Regions from separate parts of the Bradyrhizobium sp. 613_E4_N2_2 genome, predicted to be linked through region 4. Evidence: riboswitches for the same ligand, from Rfam matches in the RefSeq annotation. Region 4 holds a riboswitch; each other region holds the start of a gene.
What was found. Region 4 has a riboswitch for cobalamin ahead of AB7290_RS29670 (energy-coupling factor ABC transporter permease). Riboswitches for the same ligand answer to the same signal wherever they lie in the genome.
Positions count from the first base shown of each region.

Region 1: it holds a riboswitch for cobalamin, as region 4 does, so the genes downstream of both, AB7290_RS30935 (TonB-dependent receptor) here and AB7290_RS29670 (energy-coupling factor ABC transporter permease) in region 4, are expected to answer to the same signal.
Region 2: it holds a riboswitch for cobalamin, as region 4 does, so the genes downstream of both, AB7290_RS19580 (TonB-dependent receptor domain-containing protein) here and AB7290_RS29670 (energy-coupling factor ABC transporter permease) in region 4, are expected to answer to the same signal.
Region 3: it holds a riboswitch for cobalamin, as region 4 does, so the genes downstream of both, AB7290_RS19620 (ribonucleoside-diphosphate reductase subunit alpha) here and AB7290_RS29670 (energy-coupling factor ABC transporter permease) in region 4, are expected to answer to the same signal.

Region 1 covers NZ_CP197234.1:6,501,817-6,509,252, forward strand. Annotated here, with positions in the region: gene AB7290_RS30920 (efflux RND transporter periplasmic adaptor subunit) at 1-1,112, opposite strand, end outside; gene AB7290_RS30925 (FixH family protein) at 1,197-1,589, opposite strand; gene AB7290_RS30930 (hypothetical protein) at 1,692-2,057, opposite strand; cobalamin riboswitch at 2,289-2,496, shown strand; gene AB7290_RS30935 (TonB-dependent receptor) at 2,697-5,045, shown strand; gene AB7290_RS30940 (GFA family protein) at 5,184-5,591, shown strand; gene AB7290_RS30945 (Cj0069 family protein) at 5,752-6,831, shown strand; gene AB7290_RS30950 (MBL fold metallo-hydrolase) at 6,854-7,436, opposite strand, start outside.
Region 2 covers NZ_CP197234.1:4,103,521-4,110,956, forward strand. Annotated here, with positions in the region: gene AB7290_RS19555 (adenylate/guanylate cyclase domain-containing protein) at 1-1,542, shown strand, start outside; gene AB7290_RS19560 (hypothetical protein) at 1,669-1,845, shown strand; gene AB7290_RS19565 (hypothetical protein) at 1,998-2,210, shown strand; gene AB7290_RS19570 (hypothetical protein) at 2,313-2,570, shown strand; gene AB7290_RS19575 (hypothetical protein) at 2,699-2,920, shown strand; cobalamin riboswitch at 2,996-3,209, shown strand; gene AB7290_RS19580 (TonB-dependent receptor domain-containing protein) at 3,324-5,441, shown strand; gene AB7290_RS19585 (DUF6925 family protein) at 5,459-6,469, shown strand; gene AB7290_RS19590 (hypothetical protein) at 6,531-7,109, shown strand; gene AB7290_RS19595 (LysR family transcriptional regulator) at 7,194-7,436, opposite strand, start outside.
Region 3 covers NZ_CP197234.1:4,114,157-4,121,592, forward strand. Annotated here, with positions in the region: gene AB7290_RS19605 (L-talarate/galactarate dehydratase) at 1-192, shown strand, start outside; gene AB7290_RS19610 (ribonuclease activity regulator RraA) at 199-984, shown strand; gene AB7290_RS19615 (nuclear transport factor 2 family protein) at 986-1,435, shown strand; cobalamin riboswitch at 1,823-2,040, shown strand; gene AB7290_RS19620 (ribonucleoside-diphosphate reductase subunit alpha) at 2,163-5,066, shown strand; gene AB7290_RS19625 (ribonucleotide-diphosphate reductase subunit beta) at 5,077-6,231, shown strand; gene AB7290_RS19630 (GNAT family N-acetyltransferase) at 6,307-6,765, shown strand; gene ilvD (dihydroxy-acid dehydratase) at 7,178-7,436, shown strand, end outside.
Region 4 covers NZ_CP197234.1:6,186,967-6,194,402, reverse strand. Annotated here, with positions in the region: gene cobJ (precorrin-3B C(17)-methyltransferase) at 1-362, shown strand, start outside; gene AB7290_RS29700 (cobalt-precorrin-6A reductase) at 338-1,084, opposite strand; gene cbiT (precorrin-6Y C5,15-methyltransferase (decarboxylating) subunit CbiT) at 1,083-2,264, shown strand; gene AB7290_RS29690 (cobalamin biosynthesis protein) at 2,261-2,629, shown strand; gene cobM (precorrin-4 C(11)-methyltransferase) at 2,626-3,408, shown strand; gene AB7290_RS29680 (cobyrinate a,c-diamide synthase) at 3,408-4,718, shown strand; gene cobA (uroporphyrinogen-III C-methyltransferase) at 4,715-5,473, shown strand; cobalamin riboswitch at 5,492-5,709, shown strand; gene AB7290_RS29670 (energy-coupling factor ABC transporter permease) at 5,747-6,424, shown strand; gene cobF (precorrin-6A synthase (deacetylating)) at 6,471-7,220, shown strand; gene cobT (nicotinate-nucleotide--dimethylbenzimidazole phosphoribosyltransferase) at 7,231-7,436, shown strand, end outside.

The DNA of each region.
Region 1 (7,436 bases), 310 kb from region 4:
ACGTACATGTCGGGCAGCAGCACCGCGTCCGGATTGGCAAGCTCGATCCTGATGCGAACGGTTCGCGTGTCGCGGTTCACCTGCGGATAGACGACGGCGATTGTCCCGGTGAAGGTTCGGCCGGGGAAACTGCGCGCGCGCACCGCGACTGACTGCCCCACCGCGATGTTGCCGAGATCGCGCTCGGCCACGTCGACCAGCGCCCAGACCACCGAGGTGTCCGCGATCCGGAACAGGACGTCGCCGGGATTGGCCCGCATGCCTTCGATCGCGTTGCGTTCGAGCACGACCCCGTCGCGCGACGCAGACCAGCGTATGGCCACGGGCGCGGTGTGCGTCTTGTCCATCTCCGCGATGACGGACTCGGGAACGTCGAGATTGACCAGCCGCTGCCGCGAGCCGCGGCCGTACATCTCGACACCGCCGACCGTCCTGGAGGTGATCGTCGCGAGATATTCCGCCGCCGCGGACGCCACCGCCGAACTGTAGATTTCCATCAGCGGCTGGCCGGCCTTCACGCGCGTGCCGGTCGTCACGTCGGCGACCTTCTGCACGAAGCTCTCGGCGCGCATCGCGATCACCGACACGCGGCGTTCATCGAGCTGGATCGTGCCGGGCGCCTTCACCGAGACCCGGATCGGGCGCCGCGCGACGGGCTCGGACTTCACGCCCGCGCGCTGGATCTTGCCGGGCGACAGCTTCACCGTGCCGTCGTCGGTGTCGTCGCCTTCGTAAACGGCGACATAGTCCATCCCCATCGGATCCTTCTTTGGGACGGGCGACGTGTCGGGCAGCCCCATCGGATTGCGGTAGTAGAGGATTTTTCGCGGCGAAGCCGCTTGCGCCTTCGGTAGCGCCGGCGCGACGGCCGCTCCATCGTCGTCGTAGACCGGCACATAGTCCCGCCCGCGGTCGTCCTTCTTCTGACCCGCAGACCAGAGCGGCGCACCGCTTGGATCGCGGTAGTAAAGCGGCGTTCGCTCCGCGCCAGCCGCAGCCGATGATATGTCGGCCTCAGCGAGCCAGCCCGCACCGTTCGAATGCCAGTAGTAGCCGGCCAGGACCAGGCCACCGCCCAGCGCAAGAGCCGTCAGGAGACGCAGCGTTTTCATATGGTGTATCCGCGCGCCCGGGAGCGCGCGTCCGTGTGAAGGAAAAAGGGGAATGTCGGGCGCCGCCGGGCAGCGCCCGAACGCTCACTTGACCGCCGTGACGATCACCTTGCCGGTGACGGTCTCCGGTTCGCCCTGCACCTTCACGGACAGCGTCATCTGGTAGCGTCCAGCCATCGGCAGGTCCGTCTTGAAGGCGTACACACCCGGCTCCCTGGACGGCAGCGGCGCGACCGCCGATTCCATCTCGGCCATCCCGTCCGGGGCCATGTCGAGGCGGCTTTTGAAGATGACTGCGTCCGGTATCGGCTTGCCGGTCTGCTTGTTCGTCAGGCGAACGGCGAGCGTGACGTCTTCGCCCTTCTTCATCTGCGGAGTGACGGGCTCGAAGGCGTAGTCGCCCGCGCCCGCCATCGCGGCGGAAGCGGCAAGCGAAAGGGTGGCGGCGAGAGCCGCGGTGCTGATTTTGGAAAGCATTGTCCTGTCCTCATGAATTGATCTTTCGCCGTGGCGCGTGAAGCGCGCACGTCAGTCGTCGTCGCGAGCAGGCACGCCGCTCGCGTCTCGGGCTTTGCGAGATCAGATTCGAGGAGGTCGGAAAGGAGGACTGCCGCCGCGGAAGGAAACGACCTGATCCGGGGGAATAGCCATCGTGCTGGCCATGACGGCGAGACGTTCGAACGCCACGGGCCTGACATCACCGAGCGCGATGATCCCACCGACGCAGCAGAAGCCCATCCCGCACTTGTAGCCGCCGCTATGGGAGCCCGTTCCCTTCATGTCGGGACAACAATCGTCCATCGACATGTCGGCGTCGCCGCTCATGTGCATGGCCGTCTGCATGCCATCCGACGACATTGCGAGGTTCGCCGCGGACGCGCCAACCGGCAGCATCGCCAAGGATATGGCGATGGCGACTGCCAGGATGGTACGGACGAACTGCATCAATATCGACTTACCTTGTCGGGCCGGAACTCGGCCTCAGTAGCATACTCGGACACCAAAGGCAGTTATTGATCGTGGTCAAGCGTTCGTTACCCAGGCTCGTCCGGAGGCCGGGTTGGACGTTTCGACGCGGTCCTTCGGACTATCGTGCAAAACAGCAACACAAGGCCACCATCGACCGACCGGCCCGTCCAGCAGCCCGCGCGGATGTTGACGCGCTCATCCCCTGATGCCAGTTTCGTGATCGGTAGTGTCCGCAAGGACTCTTCAAGGGAATGCGGTGCGTCCACCTCAGTGGGCAATTCCGCGGCTGCCCCCGCAACTGTAGGCGGATAGCCGACGACCAAACGAACCACTGGAGCCCCGCTTGGGCCTCTGGGAAGGTGGTCGAAGGCGATGACCCGCGAGCCAGGAAACCTGCTACCAGCCATGGTCACGCGCGAACGCATTGGGCGGGGTGCCCTGATGTCGGACAAGTAGCCGGTGCATCCGCCGCCTGGGGCGAAGGTGGATGACTAAGGCAACCGCGGTGACGGTTTGTTTGCGTCGCCGCAGAGCGTTGTCGTGCAAAATCTTCATTTCCGTGCTGGCGCAAGGCCAGCGTTATCGCGTGCTTTCCTGATTACTCTGCTCTCGTCGGTGTCCTTGTCGTCCGCGGCGCTCGCGCAAAGCGCGGCGCAGGACAACCGCTCCCGGGAGGTCGGCCCGGTGATCGTGTCGCCGCCTGCGCCGCGACAGGCTCCTGCCGTCAGCCCCGGCACTCAGAAGCAGCGCGCGGCCCGGCGCGCCGCGGGACGCAATCGTGGCGCCCCTGCTATCGCCGTTCCGGCCGCGCAAGCTCCGAGCGGGCCGGTACAGACGCCGCTCAATACGGCAGCCGTCACCGACGTCGGCTCCCGGCTCGGCATCACGGCGCGCGAGATGCCGGCGACCGTCGAGGTCATCGGTCAACAGACGATGCAGAACCTGGGCATCCGGACCACGACCGACGTCGCCAAGGCTGCAGTCGGCGTCACCGGCGGCGATGCGCCCGGCGCGCCCGCCATCTTCTCGATGCGTGGCTTTTCCGGCGACCAGATCTCCACGCTCTACAACGGAATCCCGATCGGGCCGTCGACCATGACCGGCCGTCCCATGGACGTGGCTGGTCTCCAGCAGGTCGAGATCATCAAGGGACCGGACTCGCTGGTGGCGGGCCTCGGTGCGACCGGCGGCGCCATCAACTACGTGAACAAGGCGCCGCACACCGGACCAATCGTCAACGACGCCTTCACTTCCTACGATTCCTTCAACGGCTATCGCGCCGGTTACGGATCGGGCGGCAGCACGCTGATCAACGGCCTCGACTACCGCTTCGACATCAGCCATTTCAACAACAAGGGCTTTATCGACGACACCTATTCGAAGCTCAGCAACGTCTCGGGCCAGCTGAACTATCGCGTCAACGAGAACCTGAGGATCTGGGGCGCGACCGAATACAGGCAGGACAACGACCGCTTCTACTGGGGGACGCCGCTGGTGCCGGCGAACGCGCCGGGCATCGTGCCGACGTATGGCGTCGTCTCCGGCCTCTGGAGCAACTATTACCTCGGCGGCGGCACGCCGGTCCCGGTCACCATCGACGCGCGCACGCTGACCACGAACTACAACGTGCTCGACAATCACAGCGGCGCCAACGAGCTCTGGCTGCGCAGCGGCTTTCAATGGGACATCACCAACAACATCTCGCTGAAGAGCCTGGTCTATGGCTATGACGCCCACCGGCACTGGTTCAACAACGAGATCTCGTCGTTTGACCAGACCGTAGGCAATTTCGCAGGCGCGCAGAGCATCTACCGCGAGCGCCTGGCGCTCGATCACGCGCAGCGGCTCTACGGCAACATCACCGACCTCACCGTCAATTCCAATCTCGGCGGAATGGACAATCGCTTCGTCGCCACCGTGGCGGCGAGCAGCAACCAGTTCAACGTCTCGCAGGACACGCTGTTCTTCAATGACTACGTCGACCTCCTCAATCCGGACCGCGGCCTCTACGGCCCGCGCAGCGACGAGAAGATCTACACCCATCTCGACACCGCCTCGCTGTCGTTCGAGGACCGGCTCAAGCTGACCTCGACCTTTGCGCTGATCGGCGGCATCCGTTTTGAGAATATCGAGCTGTCGCGGACCCGCTTCGACGAGAATGGCCTCCTGAAAGCCAACTATCCTTTCTCGAAGACGTTCAATCCGGTCACCGGACGCATCGGCTACACCTGGGACATCGCGCCCGGCGTGATGCTTTACAGCCAGTACGCGACGGCAGCCGACCCGACGGTGGCGAACATCTTCATCCTCAGGCCCACGACGCCGCTGCTGCTCACGACGTCGCGGACCTACGAGACCGGCGTGAAGCTGCTGTCGGCCGACAGGCGCGCGGAGGCCACGTTCTCGGCCTTCGACATCGAGCGCAAGAACGTCTACGTCCCCGAAAGCGGCATCCTCTTCAACGTCGCCGGCAAGATGGCCTCCAAGGGCGTCGAGATCGCCGCCGCGGTCAATCCGGTCGCGGGCCTGAAACTATGGGGCAACGTCGCCTTCGTGCAGTCGCGCTTCATCGACTTCACCTATGTCGACGGCAATGGCGACTTCCAGTCCTATTCGGGCAAGACGCCGCCCAACGTTCCCAACTTCATCGCCAACGCCGGCGCCTCCTATCGCTTCGACACGAAGCTGCCGGTCGAGATCGGCGGCCTCGTCCGTCACGTCGGCGACCGCTTCAACTTCCAGGACAATCTGGTCACGATGGACGCCTACACGATCTTCGACGCATACGCGTTCGTCGATATTCCAAAAGCCTATTTCCCGGGCGTCGACCAGACCCGGATCAGCTTTCGCGTGAGGAACCTGACCAACAAGCCCTACGCGGCCTGGGGCGATCCGGGTTACACCGACCAGATCATCCTGGGCGCGCCGCGCAGCTACGAGATCGCGGCTTCGTTCAAGTGGTAGTCGCGGATCACCTCGCCCGCGCCGTGGCAGGAGTTGTCACGCGACAGTAGGACGCAATCGCAAATCGATTGCGCCGTTGAAGCCGCAGGTCTCGAGAGCTATCGATCAACGAGACCTGTCTTCCATCGGGAGGAACGCATGAGCACCATCACCGGCGGTTGTCACTGCGGCGCGATCCGCTATCAGGTCGAGGGCGAAGCGATCGTGCACGCGCTGTGTCACTGCCGCGATTGCAGGCTTCACGCGGGCGCTCCCGTCGTCGGCTGGACGATGTACGCGGACGATGCCGTCAAGGTGACCAAGGGCGAGCCCAAGGTGTATCACTCCTCGGAAAATGCCCGGCGGCACTTTTGCGGCGACTGCGGAACCGGCCTGTTTTATGTCAATGCCGACATGTTGCCCGGGGTCATCGACGTCCAGAGCGCGACCTACGACGATCCCGATGCCGTACCGGCGACGATGCACATCCAGGTCGCAGAGCGCCTTCGATGGATGGAGCGCGCGCACGAACTGCCGACATTCGACCGCTATCCTCCGCCACCGTAGCGGCGCGCGCGAAGCGTTCGCCGTCTAGATGGAACCGCACAAGCACCATCTTGCAACGACCGGACGATTTCACGTACATTCATCGGCGTGGGGACGAAGCAGACTCCCCGTGAGACCTCGGTCCAAGCTCTGCGCAGCACGCCATTCGTGGAGCTTGCGCATGGATACCGAACGCCACCCTCCTCTCCGCCATACCGTTGCCATCCTCTCCCGCGGCGATGCAGCCGCGCGCCGGGACGCGACGGCGCAAAACAGCCGCTTCGTTCGCGTTTTCGAAGCACTCGCCGCGGTCGGCATCGAAGCCCGGCCGGTGATCTACGACGAGATTTTCGCCGACGCCGCGCGCGATCAACTGCTCGCCGTCGATGGCGTGCTCGTCTGGGTCGATCCGATCCATCAAGGCAAGACGCGCGAGGCCCTCGACCCGCTGCTTCGCGACGTTGCGGCGCAAGGGCCGTGGGTAAGCGCCCATCCCGACGTGATCCTGAAGATGGGCGTCAAGGACGTGCTCTACCGAACGCGTCACCTCGGCTGGGGAGCCGACACGCACCGCTATGACACCGCCGCAAGCTTCCGCGCCGAATTTCCTTCGCGCCTTCAGGCGAATGGTCCGCGCGTGCTCAAGCAAAATCGCGGCAATGGTGGCCAGGGGGTGTGGAAGGTGGAGGCCCTGCCCAACGTGGACGCCATGGTTCGCGTGCTGCATGCCCAACGCGGCAGTCTACCCGAGGACATTCCGCTCGATGCCTTGCTCGCCCGCTGCGAACCGTATTTCGGATGGGGCGGCTGCATCATCGACCAGGCGTTCCAACCCCGCCTACCCGACGGCATGATCCGCTGCTACATGAGCGGCGCCAAGGTCGCGGGCTTCGGGCATCAATTGATCAAGGCCCTGATCCCGCCGCCGCCGGAAGGCCCCGACGCACCCGAGGCTCAGCCGGGCCCACGGATCATGCACGGACCCGCTGCTTCGCAATTCCAGGCGCTCCGAAGAGCGATGGAGGACGAATGGACGCCGCAGCTGATGGGCACGCTCGGCATCGACGAGCCGTCGCTGCCGGTGATCTGGGACGCCGACTTCCTGTACGGGCCCCGCGACGCCGCCGGCACCGACACCTACGTCCTGTGCGAAATCAACGCGAGCTCATGCTTCGCGATTCCCGACGACGCGCCGGCGGCAATCGCCCGAACGGTGAAGCACCGCCTGCTCCGGACTCAAGCAGTGCGTTCGGGCGTATAACCGGCGGCCTGGCTTCGACACCCTAATGCGCAGCGCAGCGGCAGCTTTCATAGGCGACGGGATCGTGGCTATTGACGATGCTCACGCGGTCGCCGTGGTTGAGCTTCAGCGCGCGCAGCCGCGCCTGGTTGGCGATCCGCATCTTGCGATCCATGTCGCCGCGGCGCTGGAAATAACCCAGCATCAACGGCACGCGCGGCGATGGGTCGAGCTGGGCGTGGTGGAAATAGCTGTCGCCGGCATGCAACAGCCATTTGTCACCTGATCGCACCGCGATGCCGCAATGGCCGAGCGTGTGGCCGGCGAGCGGGATCATCAGGATGTCGGCTTCCTTGTCGCCGAGCGCGCGCACGCCCTTGAAGCCGAACCAGTCCTGGCCGGCCTCGCCATAGAAGGTCCAGCCCGGCCCATGGCTCCACTGCCCCGTGACATAGCGCCCTTCGGGCGGCGCGAGCTTGCGTAGCACCGCCATGTCGTATTCGGCGCGGTGGACGTGGATCGCGGCATGGGGAAAGTCCGGCACGCCGCCGGCGTGGTCGCGGTCGAGATGCGTCAGGAGCACGTGGCGCACATCGCCGGGTGAGTAGCCGAGCGCCTTCACCTGC
Region 2 (7,436 bases), 2.1 Mb from region 4:
TCGGTGGCGCTGCGGCGGATGGTCATGATGAAGATGCAGGCCCCCTCGGAGGAGGAGGCCTATGCGGCGCGCCTGCGCGAATTCGAGGAGGCCGATCGGAAGATCGACGAGGAAGGCGAGGCCGCGCGCACGCACATCAACGCGATCATCGACGACAAGAGGACGCCTTCCGACAATGCCGGGCTGGCGCGGATCGAGACCCGCATCGAAACCGCTCTCACCGAGCTACGTCACGACATGAATGAGGACCACGCAAAACTCCTCAAGCAGGTCGAAGGCAAGCAGATGACGGAGGCGCGCGGGACCCTGGAGCATCTCGACACCATACGCGACCAGTTCAACCAGAAGATCGACGCGATCCGCGCCGACATGCTGAAGCAGGTCTTCGCCAGCACGGCGACAGTGATCGGTCGCCAGCGCCAGGCGATGATCATTTCGGGCATCGTCACCATCCTCGCGGCGGTGGTCGGATTTGCTTTCGCGCTCCTCGTCTCCAGTGGCATCACGCGACCGGTGCGGCTGTTGCTCGCCGGCACCCGCGAGGTCGAGGCGGGCCGCTTCGACAAGACCATCACGGTCTCGACCCAGGACGAGATCGGCGAACTCGCCGCCGCCTTCAATCGCATGATCGAGCAGCTGCGGCACAACGAGCGGATCCGTGAGACCTTTGGCCGCTATATCGATCCCAAGGTGGCGCAGGGGCTGATCGACCGCCCGGAGGTCGCCATCGACGGCCAGCGCCGGGTGATGACGATCATGTTCTCCGACATGAGCGGCTTCACCTCGATGAGCGAGGGCATGACCCCGCGCGGCCTCGTCAAGGTGATGAACCACTATTTCACGGTGATGTCCGCGCCGATCCGGAGCCATCGCGGCGTCATCGATAAATATATCGGCGATGCCATCATGGCCTATTGGGGCCCTCCCTTCATTGAGGAGGACGAGCCGGCGCTATTCGCCTGCTACGCCGCCATCGACATGGCCGATGAGGTGCCGGCGTTGCAGAAGCAATTGCCTGACCTGCTCGGCATCCGCGCCATGCCAGGCCCTTGCGATCTGCGCATCGGGATTGCCACCGGCGAGGTCCTGACCGGCAGCATCGGCTCCGAGCTGATGATGAGCTTCACCGTGATGGGCGATGCCGTGAACCTCGCTTCGCGGCTCGAACTGGTCAACAAGATCTACGGCACGCGGATCCTGATCGCGCAGGCGACGGCGGACGCGATCGGCTCGAACCTCGAGCTGCGCGAGATCGATCGTCTGGCGGTGGCCGGCCAAAGCGCAACGCAGGCCATTTTCGAGGTGATGAGCAAGGCGCACGGGCTCAGCGTCCCGCAGGAGAGCCTGCGCGCGCGCTACGCCGAAGGCCTCGCCGCCTACCGCGCGCAACGCTTCGACGAGGCTCGCGCCGCGTTCAATGCAGCGCTCGAAGCCGTGCCCGGCGACGGTCCCTCGCGCACGCTGCTCGGCCGCATCGCGCAGTTCGAGGCCAATCCGCCGGACGCAGCTTGGGATGGTGCCTGGCGGCTGGAGCAGAAATAGCCGTTCTTGCTGGGCTTGCACCGCCCTTGCTGGAAAAAACGTTTCTACTGGATAACGATGTTCGCCGTGACCTATTTCTCAGGCTTAGGTTTGACGTCCCTTGTGGCGTTTGATGGGGACACGCCGATGACAGAACTTCATGACAGGCTGGAACGGTTCGAGACGCTCACCGCCGAATGCGAGCTGATTGCCAAGCTCGCCACCGACAGCACCAAGCGCGAGTTCTATCTGAGACTCTCGGAGCAGTACCGTCAGCTGGCGGTGGATATGCGGAAGGCGATCGCGACCAAGGCCGCGGCCTGACGCCACCTGCAATCCGTTCTTAATGTTTGGCGCGCATCCTTTGAGGATGCGAGCGTCGCGATCATGATTGCTCGCATTGGGAATGCCGAGGTCCGTTGCGGTGCAGCGCATCTCGCTGACGTCGCTTTGCCGCTCCTAACCAGGGCAATCCCATGCGCCTTCTCGCAGTCCTCATCTTCGCGCTCATGACGGCCGCCTGCAACCAGGAGCAGGACATCACCGGCTCGACCCCGGTCTGTGCGATGCGGAACTACAGCTCCTACAATCCCCGCGACATGAACCAGTGCGTTGCCGCCTGCAAGGCGTGCGACCACGGCAACACCGTCACCTGCACCACGTCATGCACCCTCAAGGGTGCCCACTGAGCGGCGGCGCTGGCTGGAGCTAGCGCTGAGGGTGCTCGGGCACCGGAACGATTCACATGGGTTAGTCATTGAAGCGGCAGGCAGGACGCGGAGTCCTATGGAATGGGTATGCTCGATCCCGGTCGGTTCCTGGTGTCGTGCTCGCATTGCGATGCATGGCCGATGGCGGCCAACGTCAAACGTTCGAGCTGGTCTTCGTCGCCGCACGAGGTCCGCTTCGTATGCCCGCGCTGTCGCCGCGAGGAGACCGCCATCATCTCGGCCTCCGGTGAGCTGACCCCGATCCGGCGCATCGACGCTCCGCTGCGCGACGTCACCGCGGCCTGGGCTCAGGCCCAGCGGCCAAGAGGTCGGGCGTAGCCCGCCCGTCACAGGACCAAGAGATCGGGCGTAGTCGGCTCTGCGCAACGCCTTGCGCGGTCCTTTTTTGGAACCCGGCCTACGCCGACGCGTTTCCGCTCCGACATCAACGCACCGAGGCCCTGCGAATGATCAGCGAGCATTTCGACACCCGCACCCGGATCAACATGAAGCTGGCGCTGGATCGGGTCTGCCGCAATCGCCCGGTCGGCGAGGACCATTGCTTTCGCAGGTCCGTTGCCGAGAACATCATCCGCTGCGCGCTCACAGGCCGCACCGGCATCGGCCAGCTCGTCGATGCCGGCGAGCGGGCGATGATCAGGACGCGTTCGGAGCGGGAGACGGCCTGATTGCGCCGGCTCAATCTCCGGTGCGGTGCTTTGCCCGTCATGCAACCGGCCGATTGACTCTCCGCTTGCCCGCCCCGTAGATTGGCCGGTGACGGTTCTCCTCACGGAGATCAAAAGGGAACGTGGTGCGAGGTTTTCCCGATACCGGGATATTCTCAACGCCACGGCTGCCCCCGCAACTGTAAGCGGTGAATCTTTCGTCATATGCCACTGGGAATCTCGGTCCTGGGAAGGCGACGTAAGGTAACGACCCGCGAGCCAGGAGACCTGCCGTCAGCCGTGGTCACACGCGAAGATGTCGGTCGGGGAGTACAGACATTAGCTTCACCGGAGCAATCGAACGCTCTGCCGTGAAACCTCGTTCGCTGTGACGTGCCACTGACGTCATACCGAGGTTACAAGAGTGTCCCGTATTGTCTTTGCCGCCAGGCGCTTCCGCGCCGGCGTTGTCGCGTTCGTTTCCCTGTATTCGCTCGATCTGTCCATTGCCCAGGCCCAGCAATCGGCATCGCCCGATCTGCTGCCGCCGGTCGAGGTCGCGCCGACCGAGCGTCCGGCCAAGCCGCAAGTCGCGCGGCCTGCGCCGGACAAGCCCGAGCGGCAGCGCGTCGCTCGGTTGCCGAAACCCGAGCTGGTGCCGGCGTCGCCCCCGGTTGCCGGGGTATCCGCGGCCAACCTGTTTCCGACGGTCGTCGTCAGTCCGACGGGCGTTGTCACTCCGACCAATCTGGTTGCGAGCTCGGTGACGGTTCTGACCGCCAGAGACATGGAGCGCGATCAGCGCCGGACCGCATCCGATGCGCTGAGCGCGGTTCCTGGCCTGAACCTCGTGCAGACCGGCGGTCCGGGCGGACAGACGTCGATCTTCATGCGCGGAACGAATTCCAACCACACCAAGGTCCTGATCGACGGCATCGATGTCAGCGATCCCGGCAACCCGAACCGTTCGTTTGATTTCGGCCAGTTGCTCACCTCCGACATTCAGCAGATCGAAGTCCTGCGCGGTCCGCAGGGCGGTCTCTACGGCGCAGACGCGCTGGGGGGCGTGATCTCCATCGTGACGAAGAAGGGCGACGGTCCCGCCCGCGCCACCGGCTCGGTCGAGGGAGGCTCGTTCGGAACGTTCAATCAAACTGCAAGTCTGAGCGGTTCACAGGACCACTTCAACTATGCCTTCAACGTCGCGCATTTCCACGCGAACGACGTGCCGGTGACACCGGTCGAATTGCTGCCGCCGGGGCAGAAGGCGATCGGCAACTATTACGACAACATGACCTATTCGACGAAGCTTGGCGCCGAATTGAGCGAAAACCTGACGCTCAACGGCGTCGCGCGGTATACTGACGCCACCCTGCGCTTTACCGGAGACACTTTCGATCCCGTCACATCCGCGAGCTTTCCCGCGGCCGCGCAAAGCACGCAGACGGTGCACCAGCTCTTCACGCGCGGGGAGGCGGTCTGGTCCGCTCTCGACGACCGGATGAAAAGCTATTTCGGCGTCAACTACACCAATCACTGGAACTACAACATCTCGCCCGGCAACGCGATGGCCACGATCACGACCGGCGACCGCGTCAAGTATGATTGGCACACCACGACCCAGCTCGCGCCCAACAACAATGTCATCATTGGTGCGGAGCATGAGACCGAAACACTGCAAACGGCGACGGTTTCGGCGCAAAACGTCAACAAGGCCGGATATATGGAGCTGCAGTCCCAGTTCCGGGATCGAGTCTTCTTCACGGCCAACGTCCGGCAGGACGACAACGAGCGGTTTGGAGAGCATCCGACCTTTCGTCTGGCGTCTGCCGTGATCGTGCCGGTCACGGATACGAAGTTCAAGGGAAGCTACGGCACGGGGTTCAAGGCGCCGACGCTTAACCAGCTTTACGTCAGCTTTCCCGCGTTCTTCTTCTTTGCAAATCCCAACCTCAGGCCCGAGGAAAGCGTCGGATTCGACGCCGGCTTCGAGCAACCCTTGTTTGGCGATCGCGTTCGCTTCGGGTCGGCCTACTTCCGCAACAACATCACGGACCTGATCCAGAGCACGTTCGATCCCCTGACGTTCACGAGCACCAACACCAATATCGGCAAGGCGATCACGGAGGGCACGGAGAGCTTCGTCGCGGCTGCGATCACGGACCGGCTTCGCGTTCGTGCCGACTACACTTTTACCCGCGCGGTGGATGCGACGGCGGGACTGGAGCTGCTGAGGCGTCCGAAGGAGAAGTGGAGCGCAAATGTCATCTGGAATCCGATCGACCCGCTCACATTGTCCGCAACCGTGTTGCACGTCGGGAGTTTCGTCGATGGTAACCGCGACTTCAGCATTCTGCGTCTGCTGGCTCCGGCCTACACTGTCGTCAACGTCGCAGCCGAATATCTGGTCACCGACCAGGTGAAGGTGTTCGGCCGGGTCGATAATCTCGCCAATGTGCACTATCAAAATCCGACTGGCTTTCTGCAGCCGGGACTGGGCGTCTATGGCGGCATTCGCCTGGCGAATTACGACGTCAGATAGCGAGAGAGAGAAGCCTCATGACGACGGCCGATCCGCTCATGGACCTGATCGCAAGCCAGCTTGCCGACGCTGAGGCCGGCTGGAGCGTCGGCACGTTCGGTGCCATTGCCGAGTTCACACGCGAGCCCGGTGAGGCCTTCGATATGGAGCAGTCGCGCAACGGGGGCAGCGTCGTGACGCAGAAGGGTGGGATGCGCGTTGTCTCCCACCCGGGCCTGCGCCTGATAGCATCGGAATCGCCGACCACGGAGAGCTGGAGCCACCGCATCGCATTGTGCCTTCCGCATGAAGCCAGCGCCATGAGTGGTCGTACCGTGCTGACCGAGCTCGGTCCGGATATCGAGGCGCTCCTGACGAGGGATCGCAGCGGCATCCTGTTCGACCTTGGCCTCGGAACGTTGCAGGTCGACGCCTGCATCCGCGTCAGCGATGCCGATGCCGTCGCCGCGCTCAGGAGCCGCACGGGCCAATCCGTGTTCGCGCCCGAAAGCGACGCCATGCGGATCATTCTGGCCGCCAATCCGCACCGCGTCTTCACCAGCCGTATCGGGCGCGCCGAGGTATTCCAGCCGATCCCGCCGCCGGGTGGGCGAAGCCCTGACGGCCCGCACACCCACGTCCTGCCAAAGCTGCTCGCGCATCGCCGCACCCATGCCGCCACCGAGCCGCTGCCTGAGTGGTGGATCCCCTGCGCGCATCTCTATCCGGCCCATCCGCTGCGCGATCAGCTCGGCCGCAAGCGCGCTTTTCGGCCGGATCATCACGCAGCCTTCCAGGCGCTGCTCGAACTCTATGGGCTGCCGGAGCTGACGGCGTGCAAGAGGGCCGTGGTCGAGGCGGTCGCGAAGGGGCGGGGACCTGAGATGGTGACGCTTCCGCCCGATCGCACGGCGCGCGCCACCGTTCGCGTGGCCTTGCGTCAATTGGCGGCCAAGGAGCCGCACACGGCGGCACTCGCCGCCTGGCTTGCCGCCTACGACCGGCGCGATCCAGCCGAGACTGAAGATCCCATGGAGGCTCTTCACTGAGTCAGACGTGATGCTACGTTCCAGCAAAATTGTGCTACAAATCCTACAAGGAGATCGTTCCATGACTGTCACCATCCTGCCGCCCCACGCCGACCGTTTCCGCCTTCATCCGGTCGCGTCGCGCCTCGCGCCGATGTTCTGCTTTGCGCTGCTGACGGTGTCATGCGCGCTCGCGAGCTTCGCGCTTGCCTGCGCGACGCCGTTTGCGGCGTTCGCCGTCGTCGCCGCCGCAATGCTGCCGATGCGTCCGGCGCTGCTCGTCGTCACTGGCGCCTGGCTCGTGAACCAGACCATCGGCTTCGGCGTGCTGCACTATCCCATCGATGGCAGCACCATCGCCTGGGGCTTTGTCATCGGTGCTGCCGCGTTGCTGTCGACGGCAGCGGCATCGACCGTTCTCCGCCTGCTGCCGCAGGGCCGCACGCCGCTGATGCTGGCCATCGCGCTCGTCGCCGCCTATGCCGCCTATGAGCTCGCGCTGCTTGCCGCGACGCCGTTCCTTGGCGGAGAGGGCGCGTTCACTGCGGCCATCGTGACGCGCATCGGGCTGACCAGCGCCGTCTGGCTCGCCGGCCTCGTCGCCGCCTGCGAGATCGTCCGCCTGGTCGATCCGTTCGGGCGCGCGATGCGGAACGCGTAGGACGCCTCCGGAGTCTCCAGGTCCGGTCGTTGCGATGACCGGACTTTGCCCCACCACCGCAGGGCACCGCGCTTCAGGCTGCGCTCAGCGTGCGGTCCGGAACGCAAGTTCGCGCAGCCGAGGCAGGGCGGTGTTGCGGTTGTCACTGCGCCAGATCGCATGGAGTTCGGCGAAGACCGATGGTCCGAGCCTGATCGGGCGAAACACGACGTTGTCGAAACAGGCGTTGCGTGTTTCGTCCGGGACGATCGCAAGGCCGAGACCTGCGCTGACCAGCGACAAGATAGCCTGTGCCTGACTCATCGATTGCACGACCTGGGGCCGGAT
Region 3 (7,436 bases), 2.1 Mb from region 4:
CACCTGACCGCGGCCTATGCCCGGGAGCCCTGGGTCGAGCATTTCGAGTGGTCGGAGGCGATGTTCAACGAGAAGCTCGAGGTCGTGAACGGCCGCATGATCGTGCCGAACCGACCGGGCCTCGGCTTCAGCCTGTCGGAGCAGGCGCGCGCCTGGGCCCGTGACGTCCACGAGGTCGGAAAGCGCCCCTGAGGGAGGATGGCCATGTACGAACCAAAGACGAAGCTTAGTCCCCTGGATCCGTCTGTCATCCGCCGGCTGAAGGATGTCTCCTCGGGTTCGCTGACCACCGAGCTGTTCAAGAAAGGCCTGCGCCAGTGCTTCCTGGTCGGGCTGGTGCCGATGAACAAGGACGCGGTCCGCTTCGCCGGCGAGGCCTTCACCATGCGCATGATCCCGGCGCGAGAGGATCTCGATACCATAGAGACGCTCACGCCGTATCCGAACGCGGACAATCTGCAGTGGGAAGCGGTCGAGAGTATCCCGCCCGGCCATGTCCTGGTGATCGACAGCCGTAACGATCCGCGCGCGGCCTCTGCGGGCGCTATGCTGCCGACGCGGATGAAGGTGCGGGGCGCCGCGGCCATTGTCACTGATGGTGCGTTTCGTGACGGCCAGGAGCTGGCGCGGCTCGATTTCCCCGCCTATGCCCGGCAGGTCACGGCATCGACGCGGTTGTCGTATCATCGCGTCGCGGATCTGAATATTCCAATCGCCTGCGCCGACGTGGCGGTCTACCCGGGCGACATCATCGTCGGTGACGGTGACGGCATCACGGTCGTGCCACGGCATTTGGCCGCCGAAATGGCCGACCTCTGCGAGAGGCGGGACCAGCTCGAGAAGTACCTGTCGTATCGTATCAGTGCGGGCGAGCCGCTCTACGGCGTCTATCCGCCCACACCTGCCGTGCGCGCCGACTTTGAGGCCTGGAAAAAGGCCGGTGCGGATCCGGCGCGGGCCACGACGATCCGGGCGGGAGCCTGACATGAGCAAGACATCGCCCGCCGCCATGGAGGCGACGATCCGTCGCTATTTCGACGCCTGCAACGCCGCCGACTACGATGCCTTGATGGCCTGCTTCACAGCGGACGCGGTTCACTACTTCCCACCCGGCTTGCCGGACATTCCATGGCGTGGCGCCGATACCATCGCGCGCAAATGGATCTGGTGCGTCGAGAATCTCGGGTCGCGATGGACGATCGAAAAGATTCTTTGCTCGTCGACGTCGCCGGAAGCCGTGATCGAATGGACGCACTGGAAGCGCACGCATGGCACGGCGCTTCGCGGCGACGAATGGTACGCGTTCGAAGGGGCGAGCGGTCGCATCAAGGAGATCAGGGCTTATTATGCGGCGCCCGCCGATCCCTCGGCTCGGATCTGCGAACTCGTCGATTTCGACTATCGCGATCGCGGCTATCACCTTTCGTCCGAATAGCGTCGAGCGTCCACGCCGTTCCTGGGCGGCGAGGGCGCCTTCACCGCCGTCATCGTGACGCGCATCGGGCTGACCAGCTCGGTCTGGCTCGCCGGCCAGCGATGCTCGCCGTGCGGCGAAACGAGGACCTTTGCGGAGAAGCACCTCGGTGCAATCAGGGCGAAAATTGCGGAGCTGCGCGTGCTGGAAGCGACAGTGACGTCGCTGGTGAGCGGCTGCGAGGCGACATGCAGCGGCAGCGTCGCGCCGGACTGTGTGATCCTGCAGTCGGGCCGTGGGTCACACAGCGCGCCAAGCTGAAGAGCGCCCCAAGTGCGAATTCCCGCATTCCACAGGGAACAGAGCTTCTGACCCGCAACGAATCGTTGACACCCGGCTGCATATGTCACCACATGTGGGCGTCACGGTTCCGCTGGATCGCAAGATTTAGTGGCTAAGAGGGAAGCCGGTGAACCGCGCGAGAGCGCGGAATTCCGGCGCTGCCCCCGCAACTGTCAGCAGCGAGCTGCTTCCGAACAATCGTCACTGGCGCCTTTCGCGCCGGGAAGACGGGAAGTGGGCGACGACCTGCGAGCCAGGAGACCTGCCGCGACAATCTGAACGTCCACGGGCGGGGTGTCCGGCGGTCGCTTGCATGCACCGCCCGGCAACTCTGCTGCCGGCGTTTCTGCAGCGTCCTTCCTTACAGCCCCGCTCAAACACAACGCGCGCATCACGGGGCCCATTGATGTCACTGAACCTGCACGACGCGGACACCGCTTCCGCACCCATCGTTCATTTGCGTCCACAATCGCTTGCGCCTGCTTCGAGCGAGCCGGCCATGCAGATCATCCGTCGCAACGGCAAGGTCTCGCCGTTCGATTCCGCCAAGATCGCGGTCGCCATGACCAAGGCTTTCCTTGCGGTCGAAGGCACCAGCGCGGTCGCCTCACGCCGCGTCCATGAGAGCGTGGAGCAGCTGACGGCCGAAGTCGTCACTGCGCTGATGCGGCGGGCAGGCGAGGGACGCACCTTCCATATCGAGGACGTGCAGGACCAGGTCGAGCTCGCCTTGATGCGGAGCGAGCACCACAAGGTCGCACGCGCCTATGTGCTGTACCGCGAGGAGCGGTCGCGCCAGCGCGCCGAGGAGGCGGCCGCGGAAGCGACGCCCGCTGTCGCGCCGGCACTTCAGGTCACGCTCGCCGACGGTTCGCGCGTTGGTCTCGACGCCAAGCGGCTTGCGCTGATTATCGGCGAAGCCTGCGCCGACCTCGACGGCGTTTCCGCGGCACCCGTGCTCACCGAGACCACCCGCAATCTCTACGACGGCATCAGCCAGGACGAACTGGCGCTGGCCTCGATCATGGCCGGGCGCACGCTGGTCGAGGAGGAGCCGAACTACGCCTATGTCAGCGCGCGCCTGCTGCTGGACAAGCTGCGCGGCGAGGTGCTGTCCTATGTCCATGCCGTGCCGACCTCCGCCTCGCAGGCCGATATGGCTGTACGCTATGTCGAATATTTCCCGGCCTATGTGAAGACCGGCATTGCCGCCGAACTGCTCGATCCTGAACTGGCCCGCTTCGACCTCGGCCGGATCGCGGCTGCACTCAAGCCCGAGCGCGACCTGAATTTCCAGTTCCTCGGCCTCCAGACACTTTACGACCGCTACTTCCTGCACGTCCGCGGCAAGCGGATCGAACTGCCGCAAGCCTTCTTCATGCGCGTCGCGATGGGTCTTGCGGTTCGCGAGATCGACCGCGAAGCCAAGGCGATCGAGTTCTACGATCTGCTGTCGTCGTTCGACTTCATGGCCTCGACGCCGACGCTGTTTAATTCGGGTACGCTGCGTCCGCAATTGTCGTCCTGTTTTCTCACAACCGTCTCGGACGATCTCGACGGCATCTTCAAGTCGATCAAGGACAACGCACTGCTGGCAAAATATTCCGGCGGCCTCGGCAACGACTGGACGCCGGTCCGCGGTCTCGGCGCCCACATCAAGGGCACCAACGGCGAGAGCCAGGGCATCATCCCGTTCCTGAAGGTTGCCAACGACACCGCGATTGCCGTCAACCAGGGCGGCAAGCGCAAGGGCGCGGTCTGCGCCTATCTTGAGACCTGGCACGTCGACATCGAGGAATTCCTCGACCTGCGCAAGAACACCGGCGACGACCGCCGCCGCACCCACGACATGAACACCGCCAATTGGGTGCCGGACCTGTTCATGCAGCGCGTCGATGCCGATGGCGAATGGACGCTGTTCTCGCCTGACGAGACGCCCGATTTGCACGATCTCTATGGCGAGGCGTTCAAGACGGCTTACGAGGCCTATGAGGCCAGGGCGAAAGCCGGCGGCATGCGCGTCTTCAAGACCGTGCGCGCGAGCGACCTCTGGCGTCGCATGCTGACCATGCTGTTCGAGACCGGTCATCCCTGGATCACCTTCAAGGACCCCTGCAATCTGCGTTCGCCGCAGCGGCACGTTGGCGTGATCCACTCGTCGAACCTCTGCACCGAGATCACGCTGAACACCTCCGCCGACGAGGTCGCGGTCTGCAATCTCGGCTCCATCAACATGCTCAACCATGTCGGTCCCAATGGACTCGACCATGCCAAGCTGAAGCGGACGGTGACGACAGCAGTACGGATGCTCGACAACGTCATCGACATCAATTTCTACACCATCCCCGAGGCGCGGCGTTCCAACATGCGTCATCGTCCCGTCGGGCTCGGCCTGATGGGCTTTCAGGAAGCGCTTCAGGTCCAGCGCATTCCGACCGCGTCCGACGCGGCCGTGGCGTTTGCCGACACCAGCATGGAGGCAATCTCGTTCCACGCGATCGAAGCGTCGTCCGATCTCGCCGCGGAGCGCGGACGCTATCCGAGCTTCGAGGGCTCGCTGTGGTCGAAGGGCATCTTGCCGCTCGACTCCATCCAGCTTCTCGCCGACTCGCGCGGTGGTCTCGACGTCGATCGCTCCGCAACGCTCGACTGGGATCGCCTGCGCAAGAAGGTCACGTCCAGCGGCATGCGCAACTCGAACGTCATGGCGATCGCGCCGACGGCGACGATCTCCAACATCTGCGGCGTCTCGCAGTCGATCGAGCCGAACTATCAGAACCTGTTCGTGAAATCGAACATGTCCGGCGACTTCACGGTCGTGAACGAGTTCCTGGTGCGCGACCTCAAGGCGAGGGGGCTTTGGGACGAGGTGATGGTCTCCGACCTCAAATATTTCGACGGCAGCGTCGGCCAGATCGACCGCGTTCCTGACGATCTGAAGGCGCTCTACGCCACCGCCTTCGAGATCGACAGCGCCTGGCTGATCGAGGCGGCCGCGCGCCGGCAGAAATGGATCGACCAGTCGCAGTCGCTCAACCTCTACATCGCCAATCCCTCCGGCAAGAAGCTCGATGCGCTCTACCGGCTGGCCTGGCGGCGCGGCTTGAAGACGACCTACTATTTGCGCTCGCGCAGCGCCACGCATGTCGAGAAATCGACGTTGAAGGGCACCGACGGAAAGCTCAATGCGGTGTCCGCGTCAGTGGCAGTGTCGCACGCGCCGATCATGATGCCGACCGCGGCAACGCCGGACCTCGACGGCATCAAGGCCTGCCGGATCGACGATCCCGAATGCGAAGCGTGCCAGTGAGGAGATGACGATGCTCGACTGGTCCGATACCGAAACCACAGCAGTCGCTCCGGCCGCCTCAAGTCTCGCCACCGCACTGCGTCCGCAGACCCAGCTCAAGCTCGAGCCGGCCGACCCGACCGGCTTAGGCGCGATCGATCGCGCCGGCGGCCGCGTCTCCGTCGACGAGAAGCGGATGATCAACTGCCGCGCCGACGTCAACCAGCTGCTTCCGCTGAAGTACAAATGGGCCTGGGAGAAGTATCTTTCAGGCTGCAACAATCACTGGATGCCGACCGAAGTCTCGATGCAGGCCGACATCGCGCTATGGAAGTCGCGGGACGGGCTGACCGAGGACGAGCGGCGCGCGATCAAGCGCAATCTCGGATTCTTCGCGGCTTCCGAATCGCTGGTCGCCAACAACATCGTGCTGGCGATCTATCGCCATCTCACCAATCCGGAGTGCCGGCAGTACCTCCTTCGGCAGGCCTTCGAGGAGGCGGTTCACACCCACACCTTCCAGTATATCGTCGAAAGCCTCGGGCTCGACGAGGGCGAGCTGTTCAACATGTACCGTGAGGTGCCGTCGATCACGGACAAGGCGGCCTGGGCGCTCAAGCACACGCAGCACCTGGACGATCCGTCGTTCCAGACGGGGACGCCGGATAGCGACCGCGCCTTCCTGCGCGATCTCGTCGCCTTCTATGTCGTGTTCGAGGGGATGTGGTTCTACACCGGCTTCGCGCAGATCCTGTCGCTTGGCCGCCGTAACAAGATGGTCGGCATCGCCGAGCAGTATCAATACATCCTGCGCGACGAGAGCATCCATCTCAACTTCGGCATCGACGTGATCAACCAGATCAAGATCGAGAACCCGCATCTGTGGACGGCGGCATTCCAGGACGAGGTTCGCGGCATGATCCGTGATGCAGCCGAATTAGAGGCCGCCTACGGACGGGACACGATGCCGCGCGGCTTCCTCGGCCTGAATGCTGCGCTGTGCGAGCAGTACATGCACTTCATCGCCAACCGCCGCTGTGCGCAGATCGGGCTCGCTCCGGTGTTCGCCGAGGTCGAGAACCCGTTCCCGTGGATGTCGGAGGCAATGGATCTGAAGAAGGAGAAGAACTTCTTCGAGACCCGCGTCATCGAATACCAGAATGGTGGTGCGCTGACTTGGGAATAGCACCGATCATGGCTATGCCGCGGGCGTGCCACCTGTGCTTAAACGGTGGCACGCGTGCGGCAGCAGGGGGATGAGGTGGAGATCAGACGAGACGATCCGACGGCGCCCTATGTCGCCGATTTGTTGGCACATCATCTCGAGGAGCTGCGCAGCGTCATGGCCGAGCGCGCCTTCGCTCTCGATGCCACCGGCCTTTCGGCTGCCACCGTGACCTTCTGGACGGCTTGGCAGGACGATGTCCTGCTCGGGTTCGGTGCGCTGAAGGAGCTGGATCATACGCATGGCGAGGTGAAGTCGATGCGTGCCGCGCCGGCTGCACGGGGCACCGGGGTAGGGCGCGCACTGCTGGGCCATATCATCGCTGAAGCCCGCAGGCGGGGTTACGTGCACCTCAGCCTGGAGACCGGCACGGCAGCCCTGCACGCGCCCGCCATCTCGCTCTACCGCAGCGCCGGTTTCGTCTCCTGCTCGCCGTTCGCCGACTATGAGGCGAGCCCGCACAACCAGTTCATGCGGCTCGACCTGACGGATTGAGCTGGGCGCTTGGCGCTCATCACTCCTGCCTCAGGATGACGGGGTTGGTACTGCGGGCCGCCGCGACTCAGGTGAGGCACACTCCGTTCCTGAGACCCGCGCTGGGGTGCGCCTGAACAGATCTGAAATCTCAAGTTGTGTATTGTCATATTCACGAGGGTATCGCAGTAAGCCAACCCGTGTCTTCCCGGTAACGATTGTGCTGTCCCTGCAACACTCATCTTGGATTAAACCCTTATCTCCGTCCGTTCGCATCAGCGCCGCTTTTTAGCCACACCCGAACATGAATAAAATCGCTCTAAAGTTTGAAGGGCATCGGCGGTCTTCGAAGGACGGAAAATCCCAAGGTCGATTCAAATCTTGGCTCTGATTTTTCGGGTCTGAAAGGGTTGGCCGGGGAAACTGGTTTGCGATGGACGCAAAGACCGACATCAAGCAGAGGCTGCCGAGCCGTCACGTGACGGAAGGCCCGACGCGCGCGCCGCACCGGTCCTACTTCTACGCCATGGGTCTGACCACCGAGCAGATCCACCAGCCCTTCGTCGGCGTCGCCTCCTGCTGGAACGAGGCCGCCCCCTGCAACATTTCCCTGATGCGCCAGGCCCAGGCGGTGAAGAAGGGCGTCGCGTCGGCCGGCGGCACTCCCCGTGAATTCTGCACCATCACCGTTA
Region 4 (7,436 bases):
CGCCGCTCGGCCATGATTTCTGCGCGATCAATCTCTCCGACAATCTCAAGCCGTGGGCGGTGATCGAGAAGCGCCTGCGGCTGGCCGCGGAAGCCGATTTTGCCATTGCGATGTACAATCCGCGCTCGGCAAGCCGGCCGGAGGGTTTTGGCCGCGCGCTTGCGGTGTTGAAGGACACCGGCTGCGGCGAGCGCCTCGTGATCTTCGCGCGCGCGATCAGCGCCGCTGATGAAAGGATCGAGACCGTCACGCTGAACGAAGCGACGCCTGAGATGGCCGACATGCGCACGCTTGTGATCGTCGGCAACTCGCAGACGCGCCGCGTCGGCCGCTGGGTCTATGCCCCGAGGCAGGCGCGATGACCGAGCCACTGCATGATCTCGGCCACGCTCTCAACCCGCAACCGTTCGGGCAGTTTTGGCCGCGCGATCATGATCACGGGCAGGCCGAGCATGCGGGCCGCGTCGATCTTGGCGCGTGCGCCGTCGCCGCCGGAATTGCGGGCGACAATCCATGCGATGCCGCGCGTGCGCATCATTTCGAGCTCGCCGTCGAACGTGAATGGCCCGCGCGACACGATCACGTCCGCAGCGAAGGGCAGCGGTGCTTCGGGCGGATCGACGAACCGCAGCGTGTAGGTGTGCTGTGGCTTGCTCGCGAAGGGCGCGATGTGCTGCCGGCCGATGGCGAGGAACATTTTTGCCGGCGTCTCGGGCAGCGCAGCGAGCGCGGCGGTGACGTCGGCGACTTCGATCCAGGTGTCGCCGGGCGCCTTCGTCCAAGGCGCGCGCTCGAGCGCGATCAGCGGCGTTCCCGTTTGCGCGCACGCCTGGACCGCGTGGCGGCTCATCTCGGCAGCGAAGGGATGCGTGGCGTCGATCGCATGCGTGATGCGCTCACGGCGAATATAGTCGGCAAGCCCGCTCACGCCGCCGAAGCCGCCGATGCGGGTCGGCAGCGGCTGATCGGCGGGCGCGCGGGTTCGGCCGCCATAGGAATACACGGCGTCGATGCGCGCGCGTGCGACTTCCGCGGCGAGCAAGCTCGCATCGGCGGTTCCGCCCAGAATGAGGGCGCGCGTCATGGCTGATCCCTGGCTGACCATCATCGGTATCGGCGAAGATGGCCTTGCCGGGCTGTCCGAGGCAAGCCGAAAGGCGCTTGCCAAGGCAGAAACTGTTTTTGGTGGCGAGCGTCATCTCGCGTTTGCTGACGTGGAGGGGCGCGGTCGTCCGTGGCCGGTGCCGTTCGACGCAGACATCGTGCTGAGCTGCCGCGGCCGGCCGACGGTGGTACTCGCCTCCGGCGATCCGTTCTGGCACGGCGCGGGTGCAAGTGTCGCCGAGAAGCTCGATGCCAACGAGTGGATCGCGCATTCGGCGCCATCGACCTTCTCGCTCGCCGCCGCGCGGCTCGGCTGGCGCCTCGAAGCCATCGCCTGTCTCGGGCTTCATGCCGCGCCGTTCGAGCGTCTCGTACCGCATCTCGTGCAAGGTGCGCGCATCATTTGCCTCGTGCGTGACGGCAAGGCCGCCGGTGATCTCGCGAAATGGCTGAGCGAGCGCGGTTGTGGCGCCTCGGCGTTCTGGACTCTCGCCGCGCTCGGCGGGCCGCGCGAAAGCATCGCTGAGCATCGTGCCGACAGCTTTGCGGGCGATCTCGCCGAAAACCTGGTCGCAGTGGCCGTCGAGGCGAGGGGCGGGCAAGGCATTCCCCGCAGCTCCGGCCTGACCGACGATCTCTTCATGCATGATGGCCAGATCACCAAGCGGCCGGTGCGTGCGCTGGCGCTCTCGGCGCTGGCGCCGCGACCCGGCGAGCGGCTGTGGGATATCGGCGCGGGTTCTGGCTCGATCTCTGTGGAATGGGCGCTGTGCGGCGGGACGGCGACCGCCATCGAGGCGCGCGAGGATCGTGCCGCGAATATCCGCAGCAATGCAACAGCGTTCGGATTGGCGCATCGGATCACTGTCATCACGGGGAGCGCGCCGAAAGCTTTTGCTGCGTTGGAAGCGCCGGATGCCGTCTTCATCGGTGGCGGTCTCGATATCGCGATGTTCGATGCCATCTGGCCGCGGCTTGCGCCGGGTGCGCGGCTCGTCGCGCATGCGGTGACGCTGGAGACGGAGGCGCTGCTCGGCGAACTGCACCAGCGCCACGGCGGCGAATTGATGCGGGTCGAGATTGCCCATGCCGCGCCGCTCGGCCGCTACCGGTCCTGGGAAGCGTCGCGGCCCGTGGTGCAATGGAGTGCGGTTCGATGAAAGTCGCCGGACTCGGATTCAAAAAGGATGTCACGCTGGCTTCGCTGCGTGAGGCGCTGCTGGCGGCGGGTGGTCCCGAGGGCCTTGCGGCGGTCGCGACTGTCAGCGACAAGGCCGACGCGGAGCCGCTCAAACAGCTCGCGCGTGAATGCGGCGTGCCGATCAAGCCGGTTCCGGCGGACATGCTGGCCGGCATCGAGACGCCGACGCAATCGGAGCTCGTCGCGGAGAAGTTCGGCACGGGCTCGGTCGCCGAAGCCGCGGCGCTCGTTGCCGCTGGTCCTCGCGCGCGATTGATTGCGACGCGGGCGGTCTCGCGGGATCGCACCGCGACCGCCGCGATCGCGGAAGGAGACGGCGCATGACGGTGCACTTCATCGGTGCAGGGCCGGGCGCTCCGGATTTGCTGACGTTGCGCGGACGCGACCTGATCGCGGCCTGTCCGGTCTGCCTCTATGCGGGCTCGCTGGTGCCCGAGGGCGTGCTGGCGCATTGCCCGCCCGGTGCACGGATCGTCAACACCGCGCCGCTGTCGCTTGACGAGATCATCGCGGAGATCGCCGCCGCGCATGCCGCCGGCAAGGATGTTGCCCGCCTGCATTCCGGCGATCTCTCGATCTGGTCGGCGATGGGCGAGCAGCTTCGTCGCCTGCGCGCGCTCGGTATTCCCTACACGGTCACGCCAGGTGTTCCGTCGTTTTCGGCTGCAGCAGCTGCACTAGAGATTGAGCTGACGCTGCCCGGTCTTGCCCAGTCAGTCGTGCTGACGCGCACGCCGGGCCGCGCCAGCGCGATGCCTGAGGGCGAAAAGCTCGCGGCGTTCGCCGCCACCGGTGCGGTGCTCGCGATCCATCTGTCGATCCATCTGCTCGACAAGGTCGTCGCCGAGCTCACGCCGCATTACGGCGCGGATTGCCCCGTCGCGATCGTCTGGCGCGCGAGCTGGCCGGACCAGCGCATCGTTCGCGCCACGCTGGCGACGCTCGATGCCGCCGTCGGCACCGAGATGGAGCGCACCGCGCTGATCCTGGTTGGCAAGACGCTTGGAGCGGCGGATTTTGACGAGAGCCGCCTCTATGCCGCCGATTACGATCGGCGCTATCGGCCGGTCGGCGCCGATCCGCGCTTTCCGGAGGCATCGTGATGCCGGCAGGGCTTGTCATCTCGGCGCCGGCCTCCGGCGTCGGCAAAACCACGCTGACGCTGGCGCTGGCGCGCGCCTGGCGCAATCGCGGATTGAACGTGCAGTGCTTCAAGAGCGGGCCCGACTATATCGATCCCGCCTTCCATGCCGCTGCGACGGGGCGCGCTTCCGTCAACGTCGATAGCTGGGCGATGGATCGCGGGACGATTGCTCATCTCGTGGGTCGCGGCACTGATGCCGATGTCGTGCTCGCGGAGGGTTCGATGGGCCTGTTCGACGGCGTCGCCGCGCGCGGCGTCTCCGGCACCGGCGCCACCGCCGACATTGCGGAGATGCTGGGCTGGCCGGTGCTGCTGGTGATCGATCCTTCCGGACAGGCGCAGACGGCGGCGGCGATCGCCGCAGGCCTTCGCGACTATCGTGCCGGCGTGCGCCTTGCCGGCGTGGTGCTCAATCGCGTCGCCAGCCCGCGACATGAAGATCTCGTGCGGCGTGCACTGAACGACGCCGGCATCGCCGTGTTCGGCGCGCTGCCGCGTCATGCAGAAATCAGCCTGCCGAAACGGCATCTCGGCCTGGTGCAGGCCGAAGAGCAGGCCGAGATCGGCAAGCTGATCGACGAAGCCGCGCGCTTCGTCGCCGAGCATGTCGATCTCGATGCGGTGCTGCGGGCGGCAGCAAGCTGTTCGCCGCAACCGGCGGCAAACGGCATGAACGTGACGCCGCCCGGGCAGCGCATTGCGTTGGCCCGCGATGCCGCGTTCTCCTTCATCTATCCGCACATGCTGGAGGCCTGGCGCGCGGCCGGCGCCGAGATCTCGACATTCTCGCCGCTTGCCGATGAAGCGCCTGACGCGAGCGCCGATGTCTGCTGGCTGCCCGGCGGCTATCCCGAACTGCATGCCGGCACGATCGCGGCCAATGCGCGCTTTCGCAGCGGCTTGCGCGCCTTCGCTGACACACGGCCGGTGCACGGCGAATGCGGAGGCTATATGGTGCTGGGAACCGCTCTGACCGACGCCGACGGCGTCCGTCATGAGATGACGGGCCTGCTCGGACTGGAGACGAGCTTTGCCAAGCGCCGCATGCATCTCGGCTATCGTCTCGCTGCGCTCGCCGCGCCGATGCCGGGCCATCAGGTCGGCGCGCGCCTGCGCGGTCACGAGTTCCACTATTCGACGATTGTCGCGCAGCCGGATACGCCGCTGGCGGTCGTGCACGATGCAACAGGCGCGATCATCGCCGAGACCGGCTCGCGGCGGGGACAAGCCACCGGCACGTTCTTCCATCTGATCGCGGAGGATCGGTGAGCGGTTTTGTCACTTTCATCTCGGCCGGCCCCGGCGACCCCGAGCTCCTCACGCTCAAAGGCGCCGCGCGGCTGCGCGATGCCGACGTCGTGCTCTATGACGACCTCGCCTCGGGCGCGATCCTCGATCTGGCCCGGCCCGGCGCCAATCTCGTCGCGGTCGGGAAGCGGGCAGGGCGGCCCTCGACCAAGCAGCACCACGTCAACCGCCTGCTGATCGATTACGCCGCGGCCGGCGTCCGTGTGGTGCGGCTGAAATCGGGCGATGCCGGTATCTTTGGCCGGCTCGAGGAGGAGCTGGAGGCTCTGCGCGAAGCCGGCATCGGCTACGAGATCATTCCCGGAATCACCTCGGCCTGTGTCGCCGCCGCGCAAGCCGGCATTCCCCTGACCCGGCGCCACACCTCGCGCCGGGTGCAGTTCGTGACCGGGGCCGATGTCACCGGCGAGCTGCCGCAGAATTTGAACTGGGCGGCGCTGGCGGATCCCGAAGCGACCACCGTCGTCTATATGGGCCGGCGCACCTTTCCGGCGCTTGTCGCAAAATTGATCGAGCACGGCCTCGCCCCTGATACCCCGGCGCTGTTCGCCGAATCCCTCGGTCGTCCCGACGAGCGGCTGGTCCGCACCACCATTGCCGAGCTGGCGGAACAGCTTGCGCGGGGCGGCGCGGCCTCGACGGCGGCGGTGATCCTGTTTGGCGCGCTGGCGGGCGATTATCCGTCAGGACCGTCCCGGCCGCCCTTCGCCCCTTGACGCCCGGCTGGCGAAAGGGGCACACAGGAGACGCATGGTGCTCGAGGCGGCGCAAACCGCCGGAGCATAATCGGGAATGGGGGTGGGCGGACAGTTGCGCCGCCCAAAACCCCAGCCGCCCCCGCGACTGTAAGCGGTGAGGGACTCCGATCAGCCACTGGGCCGCAAGGCCCGGGAAGGCCGGAGAACCCCAGTGAACCGCGAGCCAGGAGACCGGCCGTGCATGTCTTGTGGCCAAGGCCGTCGGGTGTGACGGCAGGAAGGAACTGAACCATGCATATCGAACCCGGAGTCGTATCGGGCGCCAAGCTCGTGTTGAGTTACGCAACCGGCATCGCAGTCGGCGGCGTTGCGCTGAAGCTCGCGGTCGAGACCGTGCGCGAGCAGGGCATCACGTCGTTCGCGGCGCGGACGCTCGCCACCACGGGCCTCGTTTTCGTCTTCTTCGAGATCCTGCCGCACTTCCCGGTGGGCGTCTCCGAGGTGCACTTCATCCTCGGCTCGACCCTGTTCCTGCTGTTTGGGGCAGCGCCCGCGGCCTTCGGCCTTGCGTTCGGACTGTTGTTCCAGGGCATCTTCTTCGAGCCGCCCGATCTGCCGCAATTCGGCATGAACGTCACCACGCTGCTGGTGCCGCTGTTCGGGATCCAGGCGATCGCCGCGCGGATCATTGCCCGCAACACCGCCTATGTCGATCTCAGGTATCGCCAGGCGCTGGCGCTGTCGACCACGTATCAGGCCGGCGTCATCGCCTGGGTTGCGTTCTGGGCGCTCTATGGCTCGGGCTTCGGTGCGACCAACCTCGTCAACATCGCGACCTTCGCGGCCTCCTACGCGCTCGTCATCGTGATCGAGCCGCTGGCCGACCTCGGTGTGCTGGCGCTGGCGAAGTCGCTGCGCGGCGTCACCGCGCCCGGCCTCGTTACCCCGCGTTTGCATAACGCGGCTTGAGAGACAAGCGAACGGGCGGCCGTGATGGCCGCCCTTCGCACTCACGATGCTGACACTCTCCCTGATAGGCATCGGTTGCGGCGATCCCGAGCAGCTCACGCGCGCCGCCGTTCAAGCCATCAACGCGGCCGATCTCATCCTGATCCCGCGCAAGGGGACGGCGAAGTCCGATCTCGCAGATCTCAGGCGGACGATCTGCGCGGATGTACTCACCAATCCAACGACGCGCATTGCCGAGTTCGATCTTCCTGTGCGCGATGCCGGTGAAGCGGACTATCACAAGGGCGTGGACGACTGGCACGATGCCGTGGCCGCGGCGTGGTCGCGGACGATCGCCAGCCATCTCGAAGGTAAAGGCAAGGTCGCGCTGCTGATCTGGGGCGATCCCTCGCTGTACGATTCCTCGCTGCGCATTGCGCGGCGGCTCGATCCCTTGCCTGATATCGAGGTCGTGCCGGGCATCACCTCGATCCAGGCGCTGTGCGCGGCGCATGCGCTGCCGCTCAACGACATCGGCGAGCCCTTCCTGGTCACGACGGGGCGCCGCTTGCGCGAAGGCGGCTGGCCGCAGGGCGTCGATACCGTGGTGGTGATGCTCGACGGCGGCACGGCTTTCCAGTCGCTCGATCCAGCCGGGCTGCACATCTGGTGGGGCGCCTATCTCGGTATGCACGATCAGATCGTCATGTCGGGCGTTCTGGCCGAGATCGGCCCGCGCATCGTCGCCGCGCGACAGGATGCGCGCGAGCGGCACGGATGGATCATGGACAGCTACATTCTCAAGCGCAGGCCGTAAGCGAGGCAGCATGCTCCCCGAATGGGTCACCCGGAAATGCCCCGAGGTCTCCGCTGTCCATCGCGAGGCGGCGCTCGCGCGTCAGGCGCAACTCACAAAGCCGGCCGGCGCGCTCGGCCGGCTGGAGCAGCTTGCGGTCGAGCTTGCGGGCCTGCAGGCGACCGAGCAACCGCGCGCTGCGCGAGTGCCGATCATCGTCTTCGCCGGCGATCACGG